Regions from separate parts of the Mediterraneibacter sp. ICN-202921 genome, predicted to be linked through region 2. Evidence: predicted binding sites of a transcription regulator. Region 2 holds the regulator's gene; each other region holds the start of a gene.
The links. The regulator NrdR, encoded in region 2, represses ribonucleotide reductase genes. The targets are predictions, from matches to a motif close to CACAANATNTTGTG.
Positions count from the first base shown of each region.

Region 1: the regulator NrdR is predicted to act here: its motif matches at 4,341-4,354, upstream of nrdD (anaerobic ribonucleoside-triphosphate reductase).
Region 3: the regulator NrdR is predicted to act here: its motif matches at 5,543-5,556, upstream of WKT01_RS13385 (ribonucleoside-diphosphate reductase subunit alpha).

Region 1 covers NZ_JBBKBE010000001.1:328,516-336,447, reverse strand. The annotation lists gene WKT01_RS01635 (M20 family metallo-hydrolase) at 1-8, shown strand, start outside; gene WKT01_RS01630 (dihydroorotase) at 5-1,276, shown strand; gene WKT01_RS01625 (dihydroorotate dehydrogenase electron transfer subunit) at 1,293-2,003, shown strand; gene WKT01_RS01620 (dihydroorotate dehydrogenase) at 2,004-2,906, shown strand; gene WKT01_RS01615 (aminotransferase class I/II-fold pyridoxal phosphate-dependent enzyme) at 3,049-4,230, shown strand; gene nrdD (anaerobic ribonucleoside-triphosphate reductase) at 4,381-6,501, shown strand; gene nrdG (anaerobic ribonucleoside-triphosphate reductase activating protein) at 6,503-6,994, shown strand; gene WKT01_RS01600 (deoxyuridine 5'-triphosphate nucleotidohydrolase) at 7,013-7,528, shown strand; gene WKT01_RS01595 (transglycosylase domain-containing protein) at 7,663-7,932, shown strand, end outside.
Region 2 covers NZ_JBBKBE010000003.1:72,533-80,464, reverse strand. The annotation lists gene WKT01_RS03750 (ABC transporter permease) at 1-779, opposite strand, end outside; gene WKT01_RS03745 (ABC transporter substrate-binding protein) at 832-2,376, opposite strand; gene nrdR (transcriptional regulator NrdR) at 2,543-2,992, shown strand; gene WKT01_RS03735 (PRC-barrel domain-containing protein) at 3,066-3,320, opposite strand; gene WKT01_RS03730 (ABC transporter permease) at 3,407-4,186, opposite strand; gene WKT01_RS03725 (ABC transporter substrate-binding protein) at 4,202-5,263, opposite strand; gene WKT01_RS03720 (nucleoside phosphorylase) at 5,260-6,060, opposite strand; gene WKT01_RS03715 (ABC transporter permease) at 6,073-6,855, opposite strand; gene WKT01_RS03710 (ABC transporter ATP-binding protein) at 6,852-7,598, opposite strand; gene WKT01_RS03705 (IclR family transcriptional regulator) at 7,614-7,932, opposite strand, start outside.
Region 3 covers NZ_JBBKBE010000026.1:17,827-25,758, reverse strand. The annotation lists gene WKT01_RS13410 (ABC-2 transporter permease) at 1-320, opposite strand, end outside; gene WKT01_RS13405 (ABC transporter ATP-binding protein) at 317-1,168, opposite strand; gene WKT01_RS13400 (GntR family transcriptional regulator) at 1,172-1,543, opposite strand; gene rd (rubredoxin) at 1,845-2,006, opposite strand; gene WKT01_RS13390 (ribonucleotide-diphosphate reductase subunit beta) at 2,120-3,181, opposite strand; gene WKT01_RS13385 (ribonucleoside-diphosphate reductase subunit alpha) at 3,218-5,494, opposite strand; gene ytvI (sporulation integral membrane protein YtvI) at 5,632-6,759, opposite strand; gene yihA (ribosome biogenesis GTP-binding protein YihA/YsxC) at 6,749-7,363, opposite strand; gene lon (endopeptidase La) at 7,377-7,932, opposite strand, start outside.

The DNA.
Region 1 (7,932 bases), on a different contig from region 2:
ATCAGTGATTTTAATTAAAAACGGCAGGGTGATCGACCCTAAAAGTGGAACAGATGAAACACTGGATATTTTGATAGAAGAAGGAAAGATTGCGGGGATCGGAAAATATAAACGCAGCAACGAGTATGAGCGTATTATCGAGGCAGAAGGGAAAATCGTGGCGCCGGGTCTGATCGATGTGCATGTGCATTTCCGTGATCCTGGACTGACTTATAAAGAAGATATTGAAAGCGGTGCGAAGGCCGCAGCAGCCGGCGGGTTTACAACTGTAGTGTGCATGGCGAACACAAAGCCGCCGGTGGATAATGCGGACACGCTTTCCTATGTGTTGGAGAAAGGAAAGAAGACGGGGATCCATGTGCTTTCTGTAGCAGCAGTGACAAAAGGAATGAAGGGAAAAGAACTGACAGATTTTGCCGAATTAAAGAAAGCAAAAGCGGTAGGTTTAAGTGACGACGGGATTCCGATCAAAGACAGCCGCCTTATGTACGAAGCTTTAAAAAGGGCGAAAGAAGAAGGTCTTGCAATCAGTCTCCATGAGGAAGATCCTGACTTTGTATTCCAGGCCGGGATCAATAAAGGAGCCGTCTCTGAGTCTCTTGGGATTGGAGGAGCCATGGCGCTTTCCGAGCAGCTTATGGTGGCAAGAGACTGCACGTTGGCACTGGAAACGGGGGCTAGGGTCAGTATTCAGCATGTGAGTTCGAAAATTGCAGTGGAATATATCAGGCTGGCACAGAAACTTGGTGCAGATGTGTGGGCAGAGGCGACGCCCCAGCATTTTTCATTGACAGAAAAGGACGCACTTGAGAAGAAAACTCTCGCAAAAGTGAATCCACCTTTGCGTACAGAAGATGACCGTTATGGGATCATAGAGGGATTAAAGGATGGGACGATACAGATCATCGCAACAGACCATGCGCCTCATTCCGCAGAAGAAAAAGACAGAGAGATCACGAAGGCGCCGAGTGGGATGATCGGATTGGAGACAGCCTTGGCTCTTGGCATAACAAATCTGGTCCGTACAGGAAGCCTGACTATGGAATATTTCCTGAAAAAAATGACGCTGAATCCGGCAGAACTGTATGGACTTGACAGCGGATATATAGCAGAGGGGGCACCGGCGGATCTTGTTATCTTTGATGAATTTGAGAAATGGAAGGTGGAAAAATTCCATTCCAGATCCAATAATTCACCTTTTATTGGAGAAGAACTGTACGGTAAAGTGAAATATACGATCTGCAGCGGCAGAGTCGTATATGAGGATAAAGAATAAAACAAGGAGGCTAAGTATGGGAAAGATACTGGCAAATGAAAAACTGTCGGATGATTTTTATCTGATAGAAGTGGAGGAAAAGAATCAGGTAAAGGCCGGACAATTTTATATGCTGAGAGGATGGGAAGAATATCCGGTACTTTCAAGACCGATCAGTGTATTTGATGCAGATGGAGAAAAAGTATCCTTTTTGTATAAGAAAGTAGGAAAAGGAACAGAATTGATAAGCCGTCTGGAACCCGGAGAAATGCTTACGCTCAACGGACCTTATGGCAATGGATTTCCGGAAGATGTAAAGGGGAAAATCGCCATGGTAGGGGGCGGCGTCGGAATCGCGCCATTTTACTATACGGCAAAGAAATACAGAGAAGCAGGCACATGCAGCCAGATCGATATTTACCTGGGATTCAGCGGACAGCCGGTGTTAGAAACAGACTATCAGAATGTCGCAGATCATGTGACGATCGATGTGGGCGGCTTTATTACAGATTCTGTGGATCCTCTGAAATATGATGTGATTCTGACCTGCGGTCCGGAGATCATGATGAAAGTTTTATATGAAAAATGTGTGAAAGTGGGGGCAAGCGCTCCTCTGTATGTTTCTATGGAAAATCGTATGGCATGTGGGATCGGTATGTGCAAGGTCTGTACCTGTAAGACAAAAAGCGGAAATAAGACGGCCTGCAAAGACGGACCGGTATTTTTAGGAAGCGAGGTGTTTGCATAAATGAGTAGATTAAAGACAGAATTTGCAGGAATTGCTTTTAAAAATCCGGTGGTCCTTGCTTCCGGCACATGCGGATTCGGAAGAGAACTTGCGGAACAATTTGATATAGAGAAGTTGGGTGGATTATCGTCCAAGGGACTTATCGCGCATCCTCATGGGGGAAATGACGGTATCCGTATATGGGAAACACCCAGCGGCATCATGAATAGTGTAGGACTTGAAAATCCGGGGATAGAGGCGTTTATCGAAAAGGATCTGGATTGGGTCAATGAAAAAGACGTCGTTAATATCGTCAACATGGGAGGACACTCCAAAGAAGACTATTTTCGAGGGGCAGAGAGGCTAAATGATGTAGATCTGGATATTCTGGAGCTAAATATTTCTTGTCCAAACGTAAAAGAGGGCGGTATGAATTTTGGGGTCAAGACAGAAGCTGCCAGGGAACTGGTGCGGGAAGTGCGCAGGATCAGCAGACATAAACTGGTCGTAAAGTTGTCTCCGAATGCAGAGGATATTGTTTCTCTCGCCAAGATGTGTGAAGAGGAGGGGGTGGATGGTGTATCACTTGTCAATACATTCCTTGCGATGGCAGTGGACATAAAAAGAAAAAAAATGGTATTTAACAATGGATATGCTGGTCTGTCCGGCCCGGCTATCAAGCCGATCGCTCTGCGGATGGTGCACCAGGTGTGCAAGGCGGTAAAGATACCGGTCATGGGACTTGGTGGGATCACTACCTGGGAGGACGCGATTGAATTTATCATGGCAGGTGCGCAGGTGATACAGGTAGGCACTGCGACTTTCATGAAGCCAGATATTTCCCTGGATATTATCGAGGGCATGGAAAAATATATGGAAGAGAATCATCTGGATTCCTTGGATGAGATACGGGGGATTTTGTAGAACAGATTTGAAAACAACGAGGTTTGTATTCAAGTCTAAAATATGGTATGCTAAATAGGCGGCAGCAGTTTCTACTGTTTCCGCTTATTTTCATATTAAGAAAAATAGACGATAAAGGCAGGCAGCTGCAGAGGAGAAACAGATGAAAAAAATAGAGTTTTCAAATAAGATGAACCAGTTTGAGACAGGGATTTTTGCAGTGTTGAACGAGAAGAAAGAGGCACTGGAAAAGCAGGGGAGGAAGGTGTTTAATCTTTCAGTGGGAACGCCGGATTTTGCGCCGGCTCCCCATGTTATGGAAGCTATGAGAAAGGCCTGTGAAGATCCGCAGAATTATAAATATGCACTTTCAGATCTGCCGGAGCTTCTGAATGCAGTGCAGTACCGGTATAAGAAGCGTTTTGGTGTAGAACTTGAGAAAGAAGAAATCACATCCGTATATGGTACGCAGGAAGGTATGGCGCATATCGGGATGGTGCTCTGCAATCCGGGAGATATGATCCTTGTGCCGGATCCGGGATATCCTTTATTTGAGATGAGTGGGATCATGGCAGGCGCGAGAGTACAGACGTATCCGATTGAGGAAAAGAATGGGTATCTGCCCCAACTTTCTGAAATACCGGAAGATGTGCTGGAACAGGCGAAATATATGATCGTATCCTATCCGCTCAACCCGGTCTGTGTCTGTGCTCCGGATACATTTTACCCGGAACTGATCGCATTTGCAAAGAGGCATGATATTGTCATCCTTCACGATAATGCCTATTCTGATATTATCTTTTCCAGGGAAAAGGGCAGATCCTTCCTTTCTTTTGAGGGAGCTAAAGAGGTGGGGGCAGAATTTTATTCCCTGTCTAAGTCTTACAATCTGACTGGTGCGCGGATTTCCTTTCTAGTGGGGAATAAAGAAATAGTCCAGAAACTGAAGATTTTTCGTTCGCAGATCGATTATGGCATTTTCCTCCCGGTACAATATGCTGCCATAGCGGCTCTTACAGGACCAGACACCTATATTGAAGAACAGAGACAAAAGTATAAAGAACGGAACCAGATATTGTGCGGAGGGCTGCGCAGTATTGGATGGGATGTGCCGGACAGCCAGGGAACGATGTTTGTGTGGGCGAAGATTCCCGAAAATTACGAGACGTCGGTTTCGTTTTGTATGGATCTGATGGAAAAAACAGGAGTGATCGTAACACCGGGAAGCGCATTTGGAAAAGGTGGGGAAAGATATGTCCGCATGGCGTTGGTGGTGGATATACCGGTGATACAGGAAATGATTGGAGTATTGGATGCGTCCGGAATATTTTTAGACAAAAAATAGGGAGAGGGGAAGAAAGAATTTTGTGTAACATTCCAAGTTGACTGGAAAAGGAAGGAATGATAGTATAGGTAGTACTGATACATCATATAGGGAAGAAAATGGGATAAAAACACAAAATATGGTAAAAATAGGCGAAAAGGAGCAGGCGGCATGATCAAGGTTATTAAAAAAGACGGAACGAAGGAAGATTTTAATGTGCAGAAAGTTGTGGTGGCTGTCAATAAATCTGCATACCGCGCTTTGATTAAATTTAAAGAGGAAGAATTGGATTATATCTGCAAATTTGTCGAAGAGAAAGTGAAAGATCTGCAGATTACAGAGATTCCGATTGCAGAAATGCATAATGTGGTGGAGGGCGCTCTTGAGAAGGTAAACCCGGTGGTCGCAAAAAGTTATAGAGATTACCGGAACTATAAACAAGATTTTGTCCAGATGTTGGACGAGGTATATAAAAAGAGCCAGTCTATTATGTATATTGGGGACAAAGAAAACAGCAATACAGACAGTGCGCTTGTTTCAACAAAACGGAGTCTGATCTTTAATGAGTTAAATAAGGAACTGTACAAAAAGTTTTTCCTAACGGTAGAGGAAATACAGGCAATCCGGGAGGGATATATTTATATCCATGATATGTCGGCAAGGCGAGACACGATGAACTGCTGTCTCTTTGATGTGAAAAACGTACTGAGCGGCGGTTTTGAGATGGGGAATTTGTGGTACAATGAACCGAAGACATTAGACACAGCGTTTGACGTGATCGGCGATATTGTTTTGAGCGCCGCAAGTCAGCAGTATGGTGGTTTTACGGTTCCAAGTGTAGACGAGATTCTAGAGCCATACGCAGAAAAATCACATAAACGTCTGCTTGCGAAATATAGAGCTTTAGGATTGTCTGAAGAAAAAGCACAGGAAGTTGCATGGACAGATCTGGAAAAGGAGATGGAGCAGGGGTTTCAAGGGTGGGAATATAAGTTTAACTCAGTATCTTCCAGCCGTGGAGACTATCCGTTCATTACAGTGACAGCCGGAACACGGACGAGCCGGTATGGAAAACTTGCGACGATCAAGATGCTGGAGGTGCGACGGAAAGGACAGGGAAGAGAAGGACACAAAAAGCCGGTATTATTCCCGAAGATTGTATTTTTATATGACGAAGAACTGCATGGACCGGGAAAGCCGCTGGAAGATGTCTTTGAGGCGGGGATTGAGTGCTCAAGAAAAACAATGTATCCGGACTGGTTAAGCCTGACAGGTGAAGGCTATGTGCCAAGTATGTATAAAAAATACGGAAAGATCATCAGCCCGATGGGATGCCGTGCATTTTTATCTCCTTGGTATGAGAGAGGGGGCATGGAGCCGGCTGACGAGCGGGATGTGCCGGTCTTCGTAGGGCGGTTTAATATCGGTGCGATCAGTCTGCACCTTCCCATGATCTATGCAAAATCTATGCAGGAAAGCAAGCCTTTTTATGAGGTGTTGGATTATTATCTGAACCTGATACGTAAACTACATCAGAGGACATACGATTATCTGGGAGAGATGAAGGCTTCTACAAACCCGCTTGCTTACTGTGAAGGAGGGTTCTATGGCGGTAATCTGGGACTGTATGACAAGATCAAGCCGCTTTTAAAGTCTGCTACTGCTTCTTTTGGTATTACAGCATTAAATGAACTGCAGCAGCTGTACAATAAAAAATCACTTGTGGAAGATGGGCAGTTTGCAGTAGATACGCTTCAGTATATCAATGATAAAATAGAAGAATTTAAAAAAGAGGATGGACATCTGTATGCAATTTACGGAACACCGGCGGAGAATCTGTGCGGTGTACAGATACAGCAGTTCCGTAAGAAGTACGGGATCATAGAAAATGTTTCTGACAGAGAATATGTAAGCAATAGTTTTCACTGCCACGTAACAGAAGACATAACACCGATCGAAAAGCAAGATTTGGAAGGTCGTTTCTGGAATCTGAGCAACGGCGGGAAGATCCAGTATGTAAAATATCCGATCAGTTACAATGCAGAAGCAGTAAAATCCCTTGTCAGAAGGGCAATGGCAAAGGGATATTATGAAGGCGTAAATCTGTCTTTGTCCTACTGTGATGACTGTGGACATGAAGAACTGGATATGGACGTGTGCCCGCAGTGCGGCAGCAAAAATTTAACAAAAATCGACAGAATGAATGGGTATCTCTCTTATTCCAGAGTGAAAGGGGATACGCGGCTTAATGACGCTAAAATGGCAGAAATAGCGGAAAGGAAAAGTATGTAAAATGCGGTATCACAATATTACAAAAGACGATATGCTAAATGGAGATGGACTGCGGGTGGTATTGTGGGTGGCAGGATGTTCGCACGGATGCCCCGGCTGCCATAATCCGGTGACATGGGATATACACGGTGGTCTGCCCTTTGATAAGGCGGCAGAAGAAGAATTGGAAGAACAGCTCGATAAAGATTACATAAGCGGTATTACGTACAGCGGAGGCGATCCTCTTCATGCGGCAAACAGAGTGGAAATGACCGCGCTGGCGAAATGGCTCAGGGAAAAATTTCCTGATAAGAGCCAGTGGCTGTATACAGGGTATTGCTGGGAAGAAATCCAGGATGAGGAGATACTGGCATATATAGATGTGGTGGTTGACGGAAGATTTGAAGAAGCCTTAAAAGATACGCAGCTGCACTGGAAAGGTAGTTCTAATCAGAGAGTGATCGATGTGAGAAGAAGTCTGGAAGAAGACAAGATCATTCTGCACAATTCATAACACGGGAAGGGAAGATAAATGAAAAGAATTGCAAAATTTCACAAGGTGAGTTTTGAACAGTTTAAAAAGGACTGGATGGATACATTTGGACAAGGAGAAGCAGAAAAAACAGAAGAGATCTACCAGCAGATAAAGCTTCCAAGGAGAGCGACAGCGGGAAGCGCCGGTTATGATTTCTTTGCGCCGGTATCTTTTAGGCTCTCTCCGGGTGAGACAGTGAAGATTCCTACAGGTATCCGCGTGGAGATGGAACCGGAATGGGTGCTGAAGTGTTATCCGAGAAGCGGTCTGGGATTTAAATATCGCCTGCAGTTGAATAATACAGTCGGGATCATTGACAGTGATTATTTTTATTCAGATAATGAAGGGCATATGTTTGCCAAGATCACGAATGATTCTAAAGAAGAAAAGACAGTGGAGATTGCCGCAGGAGAAGGGTTCATGCAGGGGATTTTTGTGGAATATGGGATCACGGTGGACGACCAAGTTACTGCTGTGCGCAACGGCGGATTTGGCAGTACTTCAAAAAGATAATCTTACAAAAATGTAAGTAAAATTAAAAAAACTGTAAGAAAATATTATGGAAGAATACAGTTGTTTTCGGTATACTGTACCTGTAACTTAACAGAAACGGATAAAAGAGTACGAAAGAAAAGGTGACAGGCAGTATGAAGATCGTGAAACGACTGTGTTCTTTTATTTTATTATGCGGACTTGTCATTGTTGGCTATCTTACATGGCAGGGATATGAAGGATACCGAGGAGCGTTAGAAGTCAAAAGTGTAGAAGAAATGGCGCGCGAAATAGAGGCGAAGGAGAATTATACGACATTGGATGAAATGCCGGAGGCTTATAAGCAGGCTGTGCTTGCTGTAGAAGATAAACGATTTTATAGGCATTCGGGCATGGATCCAATCGCAGTAGGAAGAGCCATATTT
Region 2 (7,932 bases):
AATACCTGCTCTACCACGATACTGTTCGCTATCACATCCGCTATCATCACTCCCAAAAAAGTGAGAACCGGCAGAAACCCATTTTTAAATACATGCACAAGCAGGATCCTCCATGGACTGTTTCCCCGGCTCCTTGCCGTGCGGACATACTCCTGCCCCATCTGGGAAAGCATAGAACTTCTTAACATCTTCATCGTCATCGCCGCCTTGGGCAGTGCGATCGCCAGAGAAGGCAGCACCAGATATCCCAAAAATCCACCTATATCTTCGGTATAAGAAATATACTCTCCCGGGGTAAACATGTGAAAAAATAGACCAAATACGACTGTCAGGATCATACCAATAAAAAACGGAGGCACTGACATCATAATCTGATTCAGTACAAGAAAGATCTTGTCCACCATCCGGTTTTCAAAACGGACACATAGTATCCCCAACGGAACAGATAATAGAAGGATACCGATAAAGCTCATCAACGTCATGGCAGCTGTGATCGGAATCTTATCTGCGATCAACTCCTTTACCGGAATCTGATAGGAATAGGATGTGCCCATATCCCCTGCCACAAAATTCTGGATCCACTCTCCATACCGGACAGGCAGGGGCCGGTTCAACCCCATCTCATCACGCAGCGCTTCTACTTTTGCTTCGGTCGCTTCTGTACCGAGGATGGTTCGGGCCGGATCCCCCGGAATGACCTCAAATGCCAGGAAAGCAAGGATACTGACAATTAATAATGCGATTATAAGACCTGTGATTTTTTTTATTAGAAATTTCATGCTTTCCTCCCATGGGACCCTGTATACATATCGTTTTTCTCTTTTTTATACGCTACTCTACCTTATATATCGCGGACATATCCTGCACATACAGCGGATAAAACTCATATCCGTCATACGCATCACTGATCGCGACTAAATTGGCAAGATCCTGTATATAGACATTTGCCGCTTTTTCTGTAAGGATCCCTTCCAGTTCTTTATATAACGCTGTCTGTTCCTCCTCATCTATCGCCGCGATCGCTTTTTGGAATGTCGCATCATACTCTTTATCGTTAAAATTGATAAAGTTTCCATCCGCGTCTGAGACAAATCGTTCCAACATAGCACGCGCTGACAGATTGGAAGCGTCTACGCCGACGACCGTAGACTGGAAGTTTCTCCCCGCGTAAACATCCTCCAGCCATGCCTCCCATTCGACCGGTTTGATCGTGGCATTCACCCCGATATTCTTGAGTTCTTCGACGATCACCTGGGCCGTATCCACATGCGGCTGATCTGCCGAACACACCGTGATCTCCAGATCAAAACCATCTTCATAGCCGGCCTCTTTTAACAATTCTTTTGCTTTCTCATAGTCCTGCGCATAATATTTCGTATACGTATCGTCAAAATATTTTTTCAGTCCCGGATACATACTCGTCCCTACCCGGACTCCTTTTCCATCCGCGATCATTGCCATGATCTCCTCCGGATCGATGGCATAGCACAGCGCCTGGCGAACCTTTTCATTGTTCAAAGGTTCCGCGTCATTATTCAGATACAGCGCCTGCACCAGGTTCATCGTACCTTCTTCAATATGGAAGCCTTCCGTAAGTTCCGCCGCCTGCGCAGACGTCAGGCGCATATACATATCGATAGAACCACCTTTTAGATTCGTCACTACCATATCCGCATCCGCTACGATCTTAAATTCCACTTCGTCTAAATGTGCTTTTTCTCCCCAGTAATCCTCATTTTTCTTCAAAATGATATTCTCCTGCGGGGAACGCGACACAAATTGAAAAGGACCCGTTCCTACCGGTTCCGTCTCCAGTTTGTCATATCCTTTCGGGATAATAGCCGTTGTCATATAGGCAAGAAATTCCGTATTAGGCTCTGACAGGCGTATTTCTACCGTCTTGGCATCCAGTATATTTACACTCTCGATAATAGAATACGCCGATACGAGCGGTTCTCCATTCGACGTATCGGCGCATCTGTCAATTGAATATTTTACATCTTCTGCCGTAACGTCACTCCCATTATGGAACTTGACTCCATCACGCAAGGTAAACGTATATACCTTTGCATCTTCTGTTATTTCATAACTGCTTGCTACGGCTTCTGTTAAATTTCCATCTTTATCTGGTTTTACCAGACCTTCATATACATTAAATAAAACCTCTTTTGTTCCTGCCGCAACTGCTTTATGTGGGTCAAGACTGTCCAAATCCTGGGAAATACCAACACGGATACTTCCTCCTTCGACCGGTTTCCCTGAAAGTTCATTCTCGGTTGCAGACCCTGCCTCTTTCTTGTCACCTGAACACCCGCTCAGTGCAACAGACAAGACAAATGTCAACACCAAAAGAATCGCTGTTCCTCTTCTTTTCATGCTTGTCTCCTCCTTCAAATAACCTTCATTATTAAATTGTCGAAATTATTGTAAGTGATTTTTCTGCATTTTGCAAGTGTTTCCTTTACAAAAAGCAGGCAGATTGTGTATACTTAAAGACAGAATAAACTGATAGTAAAAGTAACAAGAAAGGCAGGTTCTTATTATGAAGTGTCCATATTGTGGTCATCCAGATACAAGAGTGATCGATTCCAGACCAGCAGAAGATAAAAACTCTATCCGCAGACGGCGTTCCTGCGATGAATGTGGAAAACGTTTTACTACCTATGAGAAAGTAGAGACTATTCCCCTCATCGTCATCAAAAAGGATAATAACCGTGAACAGTACGACCGCTCCAAGATCGAACACGGTATTTTAAGCGCTTGCTATAAACGCCCTGTTCCGGCAAATGAGATACAAAAAGCCATTGATTCTGTTGAACTGGAGATTTTCAACAGGGAAGAAAAGGAGATCCCAAGCAGTCTGATCGGTGAGATCGTCATGGACAAACTAAAAGCGCTGGATCCCGTAGCGTATGTAAGATTCGCCTCCGTCTATCGCGAGTTCAAAGATGTCAATACCTTTATGGATGAATTAAAAAAATTCCTTCAATAAAAAATCTCAAAAGCAGAGAAGAAATAGGCACTGTCCTGCAAGACCTGTGCTATTTCTTCTCCGTTTTTTATTTCTACAACTTCTGTAAAAATTTCTCTTCCTGGATCTCTACCAGTATGATATCCGGTCCTATTTTTTTTATACAGGCAAAGGGGATCACATACTCGCTGTCCGTTCCCAAAAAACCACAGATTTTCCCCGGTCCCGGGATAATGATCGCCTCCACACAGCCATCGCAGATATTCATTTCAATATCTACCACACAGCCCAGCCTTTTACAGTTGCATATATTGATCACTTCTTTTTCCCTTAATTCGCAGATCCTCAATCCTATCCTCTCCCGGCCGGATATATCCTCTTGCTGTCAATATATGCAGAAGTACAGCAGACTGTGCAGCAGAACATGCAGCTGTATCAGCCCATAACTTCTTTATCGATTACTTTCCAATAAAGCGCATGTTTTTCTATAAACTCAGACACCAGGTACAATAGAAGTCCAATAGCGCTCAATAAAATAACGGCGTTTAAGATCAGTTTAATATCAAAAGTCTCCCTGCCCAGATTTAATAAATATCCAAGACCTGCTTTCGCTCCGATCATCTCTCCGATCACCGCGCCTGTCATAGCCTGGGTCAGAGCTAATTTGATACCAGACAAAAGCATCTCAACTGAATACGGCAATTCTATTTTCACAAAACGCTGCCAAGGATTTGCTTTTAAAATCTTCATTAAATTATAAACATTCGGATCGATCGAACGGATGGCCGATACTTCATTTATCATAATCGGAAAGGACACGACAAGTATTACAAGCGCGGCTTTGGACTTAAGCCCCAGTCCCATCCACAATATAAACAGTGGAGCCAGCGATATTTTAGGAGCTGTCTGGATAATAATGACAAACGGCATGATCAGACGCTCTAAAATCTTTATCTTTGCCATAATGTATCCTAATACTAGCCCTATAGCAATACCGATCAAGGTTCCTAAAAATATTTCCTGCATCGTCACTGCTATATGCGGCCAGATCGTTCCCCCTGTAAATAATTCAATAAATGAGAGCAAAAGAGCATAGGGATCCGGCAGCACATAACTGGAGATATGGAAAATTTTAATGTATGCTTCCCAAATGATAAGTAATATCGGGAAAACAATGACTGGAAGAATGATCTTCCTATTTTTTCGATAAAACATAGCTCTTTATTCTCCTTATTTTCCCGGTGTATATAAAAGTTCTTCCGCTTGGAATCCCTCGTCAATAATTCCGTATTTTACTGAATCGTCGATCAATGCCTGCCACTTTTCCGGATCAGAGGCCCCGATTCCCTTTTCTTTCGTATACTCACTCTGCCATAATGTCGGAATAAACACTTCATTTAAGATCTGTACTGCCACATCTCTTTTCGCTGTATCAAACGTCTGCGCATGATTTTCTATAGAAAAATCTACTGCTTCCTCTGCATGTCCATCTATGACATATTCAATACCTTTTGTAAGTGCTTTTGTAAATCCTTCTATCACTTCCGGTTCCTTGTTTGAAAGTTCTTCACTTGTGATCACAACGTTTCCGAAGGACGGCAGAAACTGGTCGCACAAGATCTCTTCCGCTTCATATCCCGCATTGTTTAATTCGATCGTTCTTAATTTCGAAAATACGATCGCATCGACCTGACCTTCTGTCAGAGAGTTCAAGATCGCCCCTGTCCCGATCACTTCTACTTTCACATCATCTACTGTAAGTCCCGCCGACTCCAGCGCTGCCTGCAGCTGAAAATAATTGGCGCTGCCAAGACTTGTAACAGCCACTGTTTTTCCTTTTAAATCTGCCGGTTCTTTGATTCCGGAGTCAGCGCCAAAGATGATCGCGCCCAATCCTTCCTGATATGTCGTATGCGCCACTTTTACCGGGATACCTTTTGATTTTGCCGCTACTACCGCATCTGCATTCGGAAAACCAAAATCCACATTTCCACTTGCTACATTTGTGACAATATCTGCTGCCGCAGCATAATAGAACTCCACATTTAATCCTTCTTCTTTAAAATACCCTTTCTCCTGCGCCATATAAAGCGGAGCGTAATATGGCACTGCCGCTCCATCGATCTGAATAGAAACCGTCCTTAAACCGCCTGCTTCCTCCTTATTTTCCTTCTGCTGTGCCTGTCCGGTCTGCTTAGTGTCATCGGCTGTTCCGCTGCCGCAGCCGGCAAGAACAGATACTGCCATTGCAACACCTAATACTACTGCTGTGATCTTTCCTTTTAACTTCATGATTCTTTTCCTCCTTTTATATAACGTTTATTTAACTTCCAAGCTCCTTCCAGAGCTAGCATACACATTCTTCTCTGTGCCTTTGCATTGTCCACCTCCCATTGATCTGTGACCCGGTTGCAGTGCACGGAACAAATACTTCCGGCATATATGTTCTGCAGAGATGCCATCGTATAGATCGTCTCCGCTTCCATTTCCAAATTGACCAGATTCAATTTCTGATATTTTTCCAATTGAGAAGCTTCATCATATTCCTTTTCATAAGGAAGTGCTCTGCCTTGTCCGTGGTAAAAAGACGCGATAGACGCACAAATTCCTGTATAATACTGTATATGGCTTTCTTCACAGGCCTCGATCAAAGAATCTATCACCTCCACAGACGCTACTGCCGGATATTCTAGAGGCGCATAAAAAGTGGACGTACCGCCAAGCCGCATTGCTCCTGTATTGATGATCATGGAACCGCAGGGAATTTCTTTCTTTAAAACTCCCGTCCCTCCTATACGGATAAGCGCTTTTGCGCCAAGCCCGATCAATTGGGCAACGGCAATTTCTGTAGAAGCCGCCCCAATTCCCGTAGAACATACGGAAATCTTCATATCTTTATAATAACCGGTTCCTATCGTATATTCCCTGTTTCTGCTTATAATGCGAAACTCTTCGCACAGTTCCTGAAACAGCTCTACTCTTCCAGGATCCCCCGGAAGAAGGACGATTTCTCCGATATCTCCTTCCTCACACAATAGATGGGGCATTTTTCCATTAATTTTAGGTGATGACGCTGATATAAAATTCAAGTTGTGCCTCCTTTATTTCTTTGATTCATGCCAATATAAGGCTTTATTTTCGAATATACTGACAATCTCATACGTTACGATCCCAAGTACGATCGTCACAATGATCCCCGCCAGCAATGCCGGTGTGTCATAGGTAGAAGAAGAATAGGTCAAAATATACCCAAGACCAACTTTTCCTGACATCCATTCTGCAACGATCGCTCCAATGACCGCCTGTATAATTCCGATCTTAAAACTAGAAAATAATGCCGGCATTGAATACTGCATTTCGATTTTTGTAAAAATCTGCCATTTGGATGCTTTTAATACCTTCATCAAGTCTTTCGCTTCCTTTGGTATGGAATCTAATCCAAGCATCATGCCTGACAGGACAGGAAATAATACCATTGTAATGATCAAAATAATTTTTGATACGATGCCGATTCCAAACCAGACTACAAAAAGCGGAACAAGCGCGATCTTCGGAGCTGTCTGGAAAAATATCAGATACGGCATCAAAGCTGTCCTGAGCACATCCACCTTTATAAAAAGATAGCCAAGCGCCATTCCCAGCACGCTTCCGATAATAAAGCCGAGGATCACTTCATAAGTCGTAGCCCATAAATGTGGATATACCGTTCCATCCGCGAACATTTCTATGAGGCTCTTTCCCACTTCTGCCGGACCGGGAAGGACATACAGCGGCACATCCTTTACCGTAGTATAGATAAGCCATGCCAGCACAAACACACCAATAGATAGCACATATTCTAGTATGGAGCTTAACAGCTTTCTCGTTTTATTTCCCTTTTTCATCCGATGATCCCCCTCAAATATTTACTATATTCTGTAAATTCAGGAGCATTTCTTGTACTTTCCCCTCTCGGTCTTGGCAGGTCGATATTCACGATCTCTTTAATCCTTCCCGGACGGGGTGACATAACTACTACACGATCCGATAAAAATACCGCTTCTTCAATACTATGCGTAACAAAAATAATGGTTTTCTTTGTGTTTTCCCATATATGCAGAAGCTGTTCATTTAAATTATCCCTTGTCAATGCGTCCAACGCACCGAAAGGCTCGTCCATCAATAAAAGCGGCGCATCATAGGAAAGTGCTCTTACAATAGAAACTCTCTGTCTCATGCCTCCGGACAACTCTCTGGGGAGAGCTGTCTTAAATTCTGTCAGTCCCGCCAGCTCCAGCAGTTCATCTAACCTTTTTAAATTTTCCGGTGTTTTCTTCTTCTGTATCTCTAATGGAAATTCTGCATTTTTCTGCACATTTTTCCACGGAAGCAGCGTCGCATCTTGAAATACAAATCCCATCTGCTGGTTCACGCCGTCTCTATATTGGATTTCTCCTTTACTCGGTTTTTCCAGATTTCCTATCATTTTCAGTAACGTCGATTTTCCGCATCCTGACGGACCGATGATGGAGATAAACTCGCTCTGTCTTATATTCAAATTAATATTTTCTAATGCAACCGTATCTGCCTTTAATAAATTGCTGTAAATTTTAGATAAATTTTTTATTTCCACACTATACTCTGCCATATGTACCACCTCTTCTTAACTGATCGCTTTCGTAATAGAATCCGCACTTTGTTTTAATTTTTCAATAATTTCATCCGTGATCATCCTGCTTTGCTTCATACTCGTCAAAGCCAGCGCAGCCGCCACTTTTTTATTATTATCAAAAATAGGACTTGCCACGCCTTGTATCCCCATTTGCAGTTCCTCATCGATCAGCGCATAGCCTTTCTCACGGATATGATCCAATTCCTCCAAAAGTTCTTGGATCTTTGTTTTTGTGTAGGGAGTACTTGGTTTCAGATCCATATTTTCATAGATTTCTTTCACCGTACACCTGTCCATATACGCACTGAAT
Region 3 (7,932 bases), on a different contig from region 2:
GACACAGCTGCATAAGCTGCCGCCAAAGCCGTCGTCACACACCATGTGCCGCCTCCATAGAGAAGTGCAAACACATATTTTTCTGATACATAGAGTTTCCGTGAGATCGGGAGTGTAAATAAAAATGCATATCCATTATCAAATTCGTCATAACTGATCGTCGTCAATACAAATATCGTAGCAATAAAAGTGAGAAACCCTACCATATAAGACGGACTTTCCCACAAAAAGGAAAAAGCAATTCCCATGACAAGTATCAGTATCCCAAATGTTTTCTGCAGTTTTGCTATATAGAAATCTTTCAGCAGCAGTCCTTTCATAGTGTTTCTCCTTTCATCATCATCAATACAACTTCGTCAATGCCGACATTTTCTATTACGATCCTCGGATAGTTTTCCATGTAATATTGCTTCTGTTCTGTCAGAAGCTGATACCCAAACGCTTCCTTTCTCTTACGCAAAATATATTGTGTATCTAAATTTTTAAATTGTTCTTCATCTACCTTTATGACCGCGTATCTGTCCAGCAAACGATCCGTTTCTTCATGCAAGATGATCTGCCCGTCCTTAAGCATATACAGATCGTCGCACAAACCCTCCAAATCCCCGGATATATGAGAACTTATCAGAATGGCGCGTTCCTCACCTTTTTCCATATATTCTCTTAAAATATCCAGCATTTCCTCTCTTGCCGCAACATCCAGACCTGCTGTAGGCTCATCAAGCAGCAAAATTTTCGCCTCATGGGACATCGCCAGAAGAAGTTTTAACTTTGCTTTCATGCCGGTAGAAAACGCCTTAACCTTTTTATTTAGCGGGATACAAAACTGTTCACATTGCTCCAGAAACTGCTCTTTATGAAAATATGGATACATATTCTCCATAATGCGAATGATTTCCTTCACAGACAAATATTCACTGAAACCCGAATCTGACAGCACAACTCCCATCTCCGCTTTCTCTCTATTTGTCAGTATCCTGTTGTCTTTTCCTCCGATTTCTATTGTTCCTCCATCTATACGCAGCAAGCCTAGCACTGCCTTAAATACTGTCGTTTTTCCTGCTCCGTTCGGTCCGATCAAACCGGTGACATAGCCCGGCTTTACTTCCATAGAACATTGCAGCATAAACTTCCCATACTGCTTCTGTACAGCGTTTATTCTCAACATATCCTATCCCTCCAATATCAATTCCATCAATGCGCGGATATCTTCCGACGTCAGCCCATATCTTTTTGCTCTGCGGATCAATTCCTCCAGTTCTGTTTCAATCTCTTTTCTGTATTCTTCCAACATTCTCTCTTTATTGGCCGCCGCTACATATGTGCCTTTTCCATGTACTGTGACAGTAAACCCCTCTTGTTCCAGATAGTCGTATGCCTTTTTCACGGTAAGGGCGCTGATTCTCAATTCTTTTGATAAAGTCCGGACAGATGGCAGGTTCGCATTTTCTTTCAGCTCTCCGCTTAAGATCAAAGCTTTGACTTGCTCTACAATCTGTTCATAGATTGGTACCATCGATGAACTGTTTATGATTATCTTCATATATTCTCTCCTCCATCCACAAACAGTATATAACAGTTTATAACTGTTGTCAACTGTTATATACTGTTTATTTCATGGAATCTACTTGCAAAAGCAGATTTTCTTCTTTCTAGAACAAATTCCGCTCTCCCTATTTCTCACATAAATAATAAAACAGACACTTCTTTTCAGAAATGTCTGTTCTATACCATTTGCTCATCTTATACCTTGTCGTGCGCAGCACGCCCGCCTGTAAGGCATGGGTTACGGTATACCCACATGGGTATACCTTGTCGTGCGCAGCACGCCCGCATGGATATACTTACTCTGTCTCAGAGAACTGGTCTTTGCCTACTCCGCAGAGAGGACAGAGGAAATCTTCCGGAACATCTTCCCATTTTGTTCCTGGATCGATGCCGTTATCCGGATCTCCTGCTGCTTCGTCATAAATGTATCCACATACATCGCAAATATATTTTTTCATTATATTGCACCTCCATTTTCTTTTCCTGCTTTTCATCATAACATACCCATTTTCTTTTTTCAATGTGTTCTGTCATAGTTTATCCAGAGTTGTCTAATTCTAATAAATTTCTCTTATAGATCATCTATCAGCGCCGTGGATTTTGCATATGCCGTAGAACGTGCTTCGAAAAAATCTGTTTTTACCATATTGGCATTAGCATATTGCGCCACCCATTTCATAGATCCCGGTTCTTCTTCATATCCCGGATACAGACTCTCATATCCTAATGATCTCCATCTTACATTCCCCAGATATCGGATATAGTCTGTGATCATTTGTTTATTCAGTCCGGGCACACCGTCTCCTATCACATAATGCCCCCAGGAGATTTCCTGGCGAACCCCCTCTGTGAGCAGCTCTTTCATCTGTGCCTCTGTCTCTTTGTCAAATAATTCCGGACATTCCTCTTTCAATTCTAAAATGATATTCCTAAAAAGCCACAGATGTGTATTTTCATCACGGTTGATATAGCGGATCTCCTGGGCAGAACCGGGCATTTTTCCATTTCTTGCCAGATTATAAAAAAACATAAAGCCAGAATAAAAGTAGATTCCTTCCAGAATATAATTTGCCATGATTACTTTCAGAAGAGTCCTCGCATCCTTTTTCTGTTGAAACGCGTTATAACAATCCCCGATAAATGTATTTCTCCTAAGCAAATGTTCATCTGTCTTCCACTGATACAAGATTTCCATTCTTTCGTCCGGTGAACAGATCGTATCCAACATATACGAATACGACTGAGAATGTACACATTCCTGAAATGTCTGGATGTTCAGACACAGATTGACTTCATTAGCCGTGATGTACTCTCCTATGCAGGGAAGATTTGCCGTTTGGATAGAATCCAGAAAAACCAAAAAGGATAATATCTTATCATATGCCTTTCTTTCTCCTTCTTCCAACTTTGGATAATCCTTTACATCCTGGGACAGATTGATCTCCTCCGGGATCCAGAAATTATTCATCGCCTGCCGGTACCAGGCGGATGCCCATGGATATTTTAAATTATTATAGTCGTTTAAGTTGGTCGTATTGCCTCCGATCATCCGCCTTTTCCGCACTTCTGTATCTCCGTTTGGATTAAATAAAGGCTTGCGCTCCAAAGGTCTTTCAATCTGTCGTTTCTCCATATCTGACTCTCCTCTTGATATATAGTAAAGCATTTCTTAAGAAGAACAAGATTCACATTCTTCTACCTCTAATGCCTTCGACCTGACATAATAGATAGTCTTAACACCGCTTTCCCATGCCAGCAGATATAATTCCAGCACCTGCCGCATCGTATACTCATTCGTGATATACAGGTTGACCGACTGCGCCTGGTCGATATGACGCTGCCGTATCCCGCATGCCCGCACCGACCATTTCTGATCGATAAGATGTGCATTTTTATAGTACCAGTATGTCTCCGCGCTCAGTTCCGGCGCCGTCCTCGGCAGCATAGCTCCCTTTTTTTCCTCTAAGAAAAACTTCTTCATGACCGGATCCACCCCTGCTGTTGTCCCTGAAAGGATCGACGTAGAACTGGTCGGCGCTACCGCCAGAAGATAGGCGTTTCGCATGCCCTGCTTTTTTACTTTCTCACGCAGCTTCTTCCACTGGACAGAATCATATCCTCTCTTTTCAAAATAAGCGCCCGTATCCCAGTCTGAACCTGTGAAATAGTTATATCTCCCCTTTTCCGCCGCGTAATCACTGCTCGCTTCTATAGCCGCATAATTGATTTCTTCAAATAAGGCGTCCGCAAATGCAAGATGTTCTTCTGATTCCCATCTTATATGCTGTTTCGCCAACATATGATGATATCCGCTCACGCCAAGTCCTATGGCTCGGTACTTTCCATTTGTAATCTCTGCATAAGGAAGAGGGTAAAAATTCAGATCAATAACATTGTCCAACGCCCGCACCACTGTGCGGACCACTTCTCTGACATAAGCTTTATCCTGTATAGGAAGCCTCCCCAACGTCAAGGATGCCAGATTACATACGACAAAATCGCCTGCTTTTGTTGTATTGACAACGACTGTATCGCCTTCCTCTGTCTGTATCTGCGTACTGACAGTCGATATAGGAGACATATTCTGCGCGATCTCTGTACATAAATTAGAACAATAGATCATGCCCTTGTGTGGATTCGGATTGGCATGGTTCACCGTATCTCTGTTAAAGGCAAAAGGAGTTCCGGTTTCCACTGCGGATTTTATAATAAGGCGTACAATCTCTTTTAAACGTATGGTTCTTTTTGGTATCCGCGCATCTTGTACACATTCCCAATATTTTTTCTCCCATTCTTCTCCATAACTATCCTCCAGACAGTATCCCCTGGCCAGAAAAATATCATGGGGACACATCAGATGCCATTCCTGATCCAGATCTTCCTTCGCCATCTTCCAAAAAAGATCCGGATAACACACTGCCGGAAAGACATCGTGTGCCTTCATTCTCTCATCTCCATTATTTGTACGGATCTGCAAAAACTCCGGCAGATCTCTGTGCCATGCATCCAGATAAACCGCCGCTGCGCCTGCGCGTACTCCCAGCTGGTCTACGGCAACCGCCGTATCGTTGACAATCCTGACCCAGCGTATGACTCCGCCTGCTGCTCCTTCAAACCCTCGGATGGAGCCGCCTGCCGCACGAACTTTCCCAAAATACAGTCCCATTCCGCCCCCGTATTTACTCACTTGGGCAAAATTATCCACAGAACGGAAAATCCCTTTCAGACTATCCGGCACCACATCAATAAAACAGGAACTTAATTGGTGGAACGGCTTTCTTGCGTTCGATAATGTGGGAGTCGCCATCGTCACCTCCATCTTAGAGAGGACAGTATAAAAGCGTTTTACCCATTCCATACGATTCCGTTTTTCTTTCATCGCAAGATGAAGCGCAATCCCCAAAAACATTTCCTGCGGACTTTCCAGCGGTACATGCTGATGCGTCGATATGACATACCGTTTCAAGAGCAGTTCCAGGCCGGAAAATGTAAATACCTTATCTCTTTCACGCTCTATATAATTCTCTGCCTCATATATTTCTTCCTTGCTGTACGCCTCCAGAATGTAGGCTCCATACAGCCCCTGCTCTGTAAGATAACAGATCTTTTCATAAAAGCCGTGGATCCCTCTTTTTCCCTCTTCTGCCTCTAATTTTCTGTAAAACGAAAATGCCAGAAGTCTTCCGGCAATCTTTTCCCATTCGGGAGCTTCCTGGCTTGTCAGCTCTGTGGCTGCATTGATCAAAGCCTCCAGCTGTTCTTCCTTATCCATCTTTGGCTTCAAAAAGCCGGTTGCTCTTTCTTCCAATATAGACAGTGCATACACTTCTTGTGGGAAGTCTTCCTCTATCTCCCGTAATACTTCTGCGATCCCCTCTGTATCAAATTTTTTCTCTGTTTCTTCTCTCTGTATAGTCATACGCCCCTCCCGTCTGTATTCTAGCAAGATATAGAGCAATTATATACTAGAATTAGATTATTTTCAACACCAAAATACAACATATTGTGTTTTTACACAAAATATCAGCTCTGTCACCATTTTTTGGAGATCACCAGAGCTGATATTCTTCTTTTCACTTTTTTTCAGTTTCTTTCTTCCCGCAGTCCTAGTATTCCTTCTACTAAGATCTTTACGTCATTAAAAATATAGTCGAATGCCCCTGCCTGGCACATATTCATGAGGATCATCCCGATCGGTACCGCCAGGATCATGCCGATGACACTGCTGATCCTATATCCGATATACAGTAAAAATAATGTGACCAGGGGATTGAGCCCCATACTGTCTCCTACCAGCTTAGGCTGCAGAAGCTGCCTGACGAGCTGGGTAACTATATAGAAAATGACTAAAATAACCGTCATCTTATAATCTCCCATAAAAAACTTGTAGATCGCCCACGGGATCATAGCTGTTCCTGTTCCAAAAAACGGCAGAAAATCCAAAACTGCGATCAAAAATGCGATCAGAACAAAGTATCGGACATTCAAAACAGCAAAGCCAATCAGAAGGATCACAAACACAACTCCCATGATCTTAAACTGGGCTTTAAAGTATCCTCCTACCGCATACCGCAGATTATCCATGACAAGGGACATGCGCTTCGTGACCGATTCCGGAAAAACTTTCTTAAACCACTGGATCACTTCTTCTCTCTGAACTGTAAAAAAATATGCAGACATGATCGCTACGATAAACCCGATCAGATAAGACGGCAGGCTTTTTGCAAAATTTCCGGCCGCCGTTACTGTAGGCTCGCTGACTTTGGATACCCAGTCTCCCATATACTGATCCAGGTTTGCCACAATCGTGTTCCAGCCATTTTGTACTCCCTCCGGCAGTTTTTCAAAAACTCCTGACAGCGTATCGCCTATCTGTCTCAGGCCGCTTTCTAGCTGTGCGTACAATTCCGGAAAATTCCTTGCCAGATCTCCGATTTCATTTACGACCCTGCTGACAGCAAAATACAGAACAAACACGATCAATGCAAGCACCAGTATAACGATCAGCGCAGATCCTAATTTTTTTACGATCTTTAGCCTTCTCTCCAACCAGTTTACCAAAGGCGCTGCGATCGCCGATATGATCCATCCGATCACAAAAGGCATAAAAAAGCCGATCGCCTTTATCCCAATGATGACAAATGCTGCTGTTGCTAATAAACTAAAGAGCAGGCTGACCGTAACCTGCCAATATGGGCGCCTATTTTCCATTCATTTCCACCTCTGTCTTACCCAAATATTCTGTCTCGACCAGTTCCCAAATCTCCTCTCTTCCTTGTTTTGTAACGGAAGAAAACGGGATCACTCTTGTTCCCGGCACAAGATCTAATCCTTCTTTTATCATCTTTATATGTTTCTGGACCTGGCTTCTCTTTAGTTTATCCAGTTTTGTAGCAATAATGATCGGTGCGAATCCTTGCTCCACGATCCATTGGTACATCATTTTATCGTTGGCAGAAGGCGCATGCCTGCTGTCAATAAGCAGAAACACTGCCTGCAGCTGCCCAGAAGCATGCAGATATCGTTCGATCAGCTTTCCCCACTGCCGCTTTTCTTCCTCTGACACCTTTGCATATCCGTATCCCGGAAGATCTACCAGGTACAATTCTTCATTGATATTATAGAAGTTGATTGTCTGTGTTTTCCCCGGCGTGGCAGAAATCCTAGCATACGATTTCCGATTCATTAATGCATTGATCAAAGAAGACTTTCCTACATTGGATTTGCCCGCAAACGCAATCTCCGGCTTTTCATTTGCCGGCAGCTTACTCGTGATTCCACAGACTGTCTCCAAATTTATACTTCTTATTACCATGCTCTCCCCCTCCCTATCCTTTGTTTTCTTCTTCACCGTGAGCAGGGACAAGTGCTTCCTTTAACACTTCATCCATATTTACTACAGGTATGATCTGCATTCCTCTTGTAATCTCAGCAGCCAACTCTTCCACATCTACTTTATTATCTTTCGGAATAAGAACCGTCTTTATTCCCGCATTTTTTGCTGCCAAAAGTTTTTCTTTCAGTCCGCCTATAGGAAGTACCCTTCCTCTTAATGTCACCTCCCCGGTCATTGCCAGATCGGAACGTACTTTTCTCCCCGTAATGGCGGAAATCATAGCTGTCGCCATCGTGATCCCAGCAGAAGGGCCGTCTTTCGGAACTGCTCCTTCCGGAATATGTACATGAATATCATGTTTCTCAAAAAATGTTTCTGAGATCTTATACTGTTCACTGACAGAGCGTATAAAACTGATACCTGTCTGAGCAGACTCTTTCATCACATCGCCTAACTGACCTGTCAGCATGACTTCCCCATTTCCCGGCATAACATTTACTTCTATTTGCAGTGTATCTCCGCCTACGCTCGTCCAGGCAAGTCCTCTG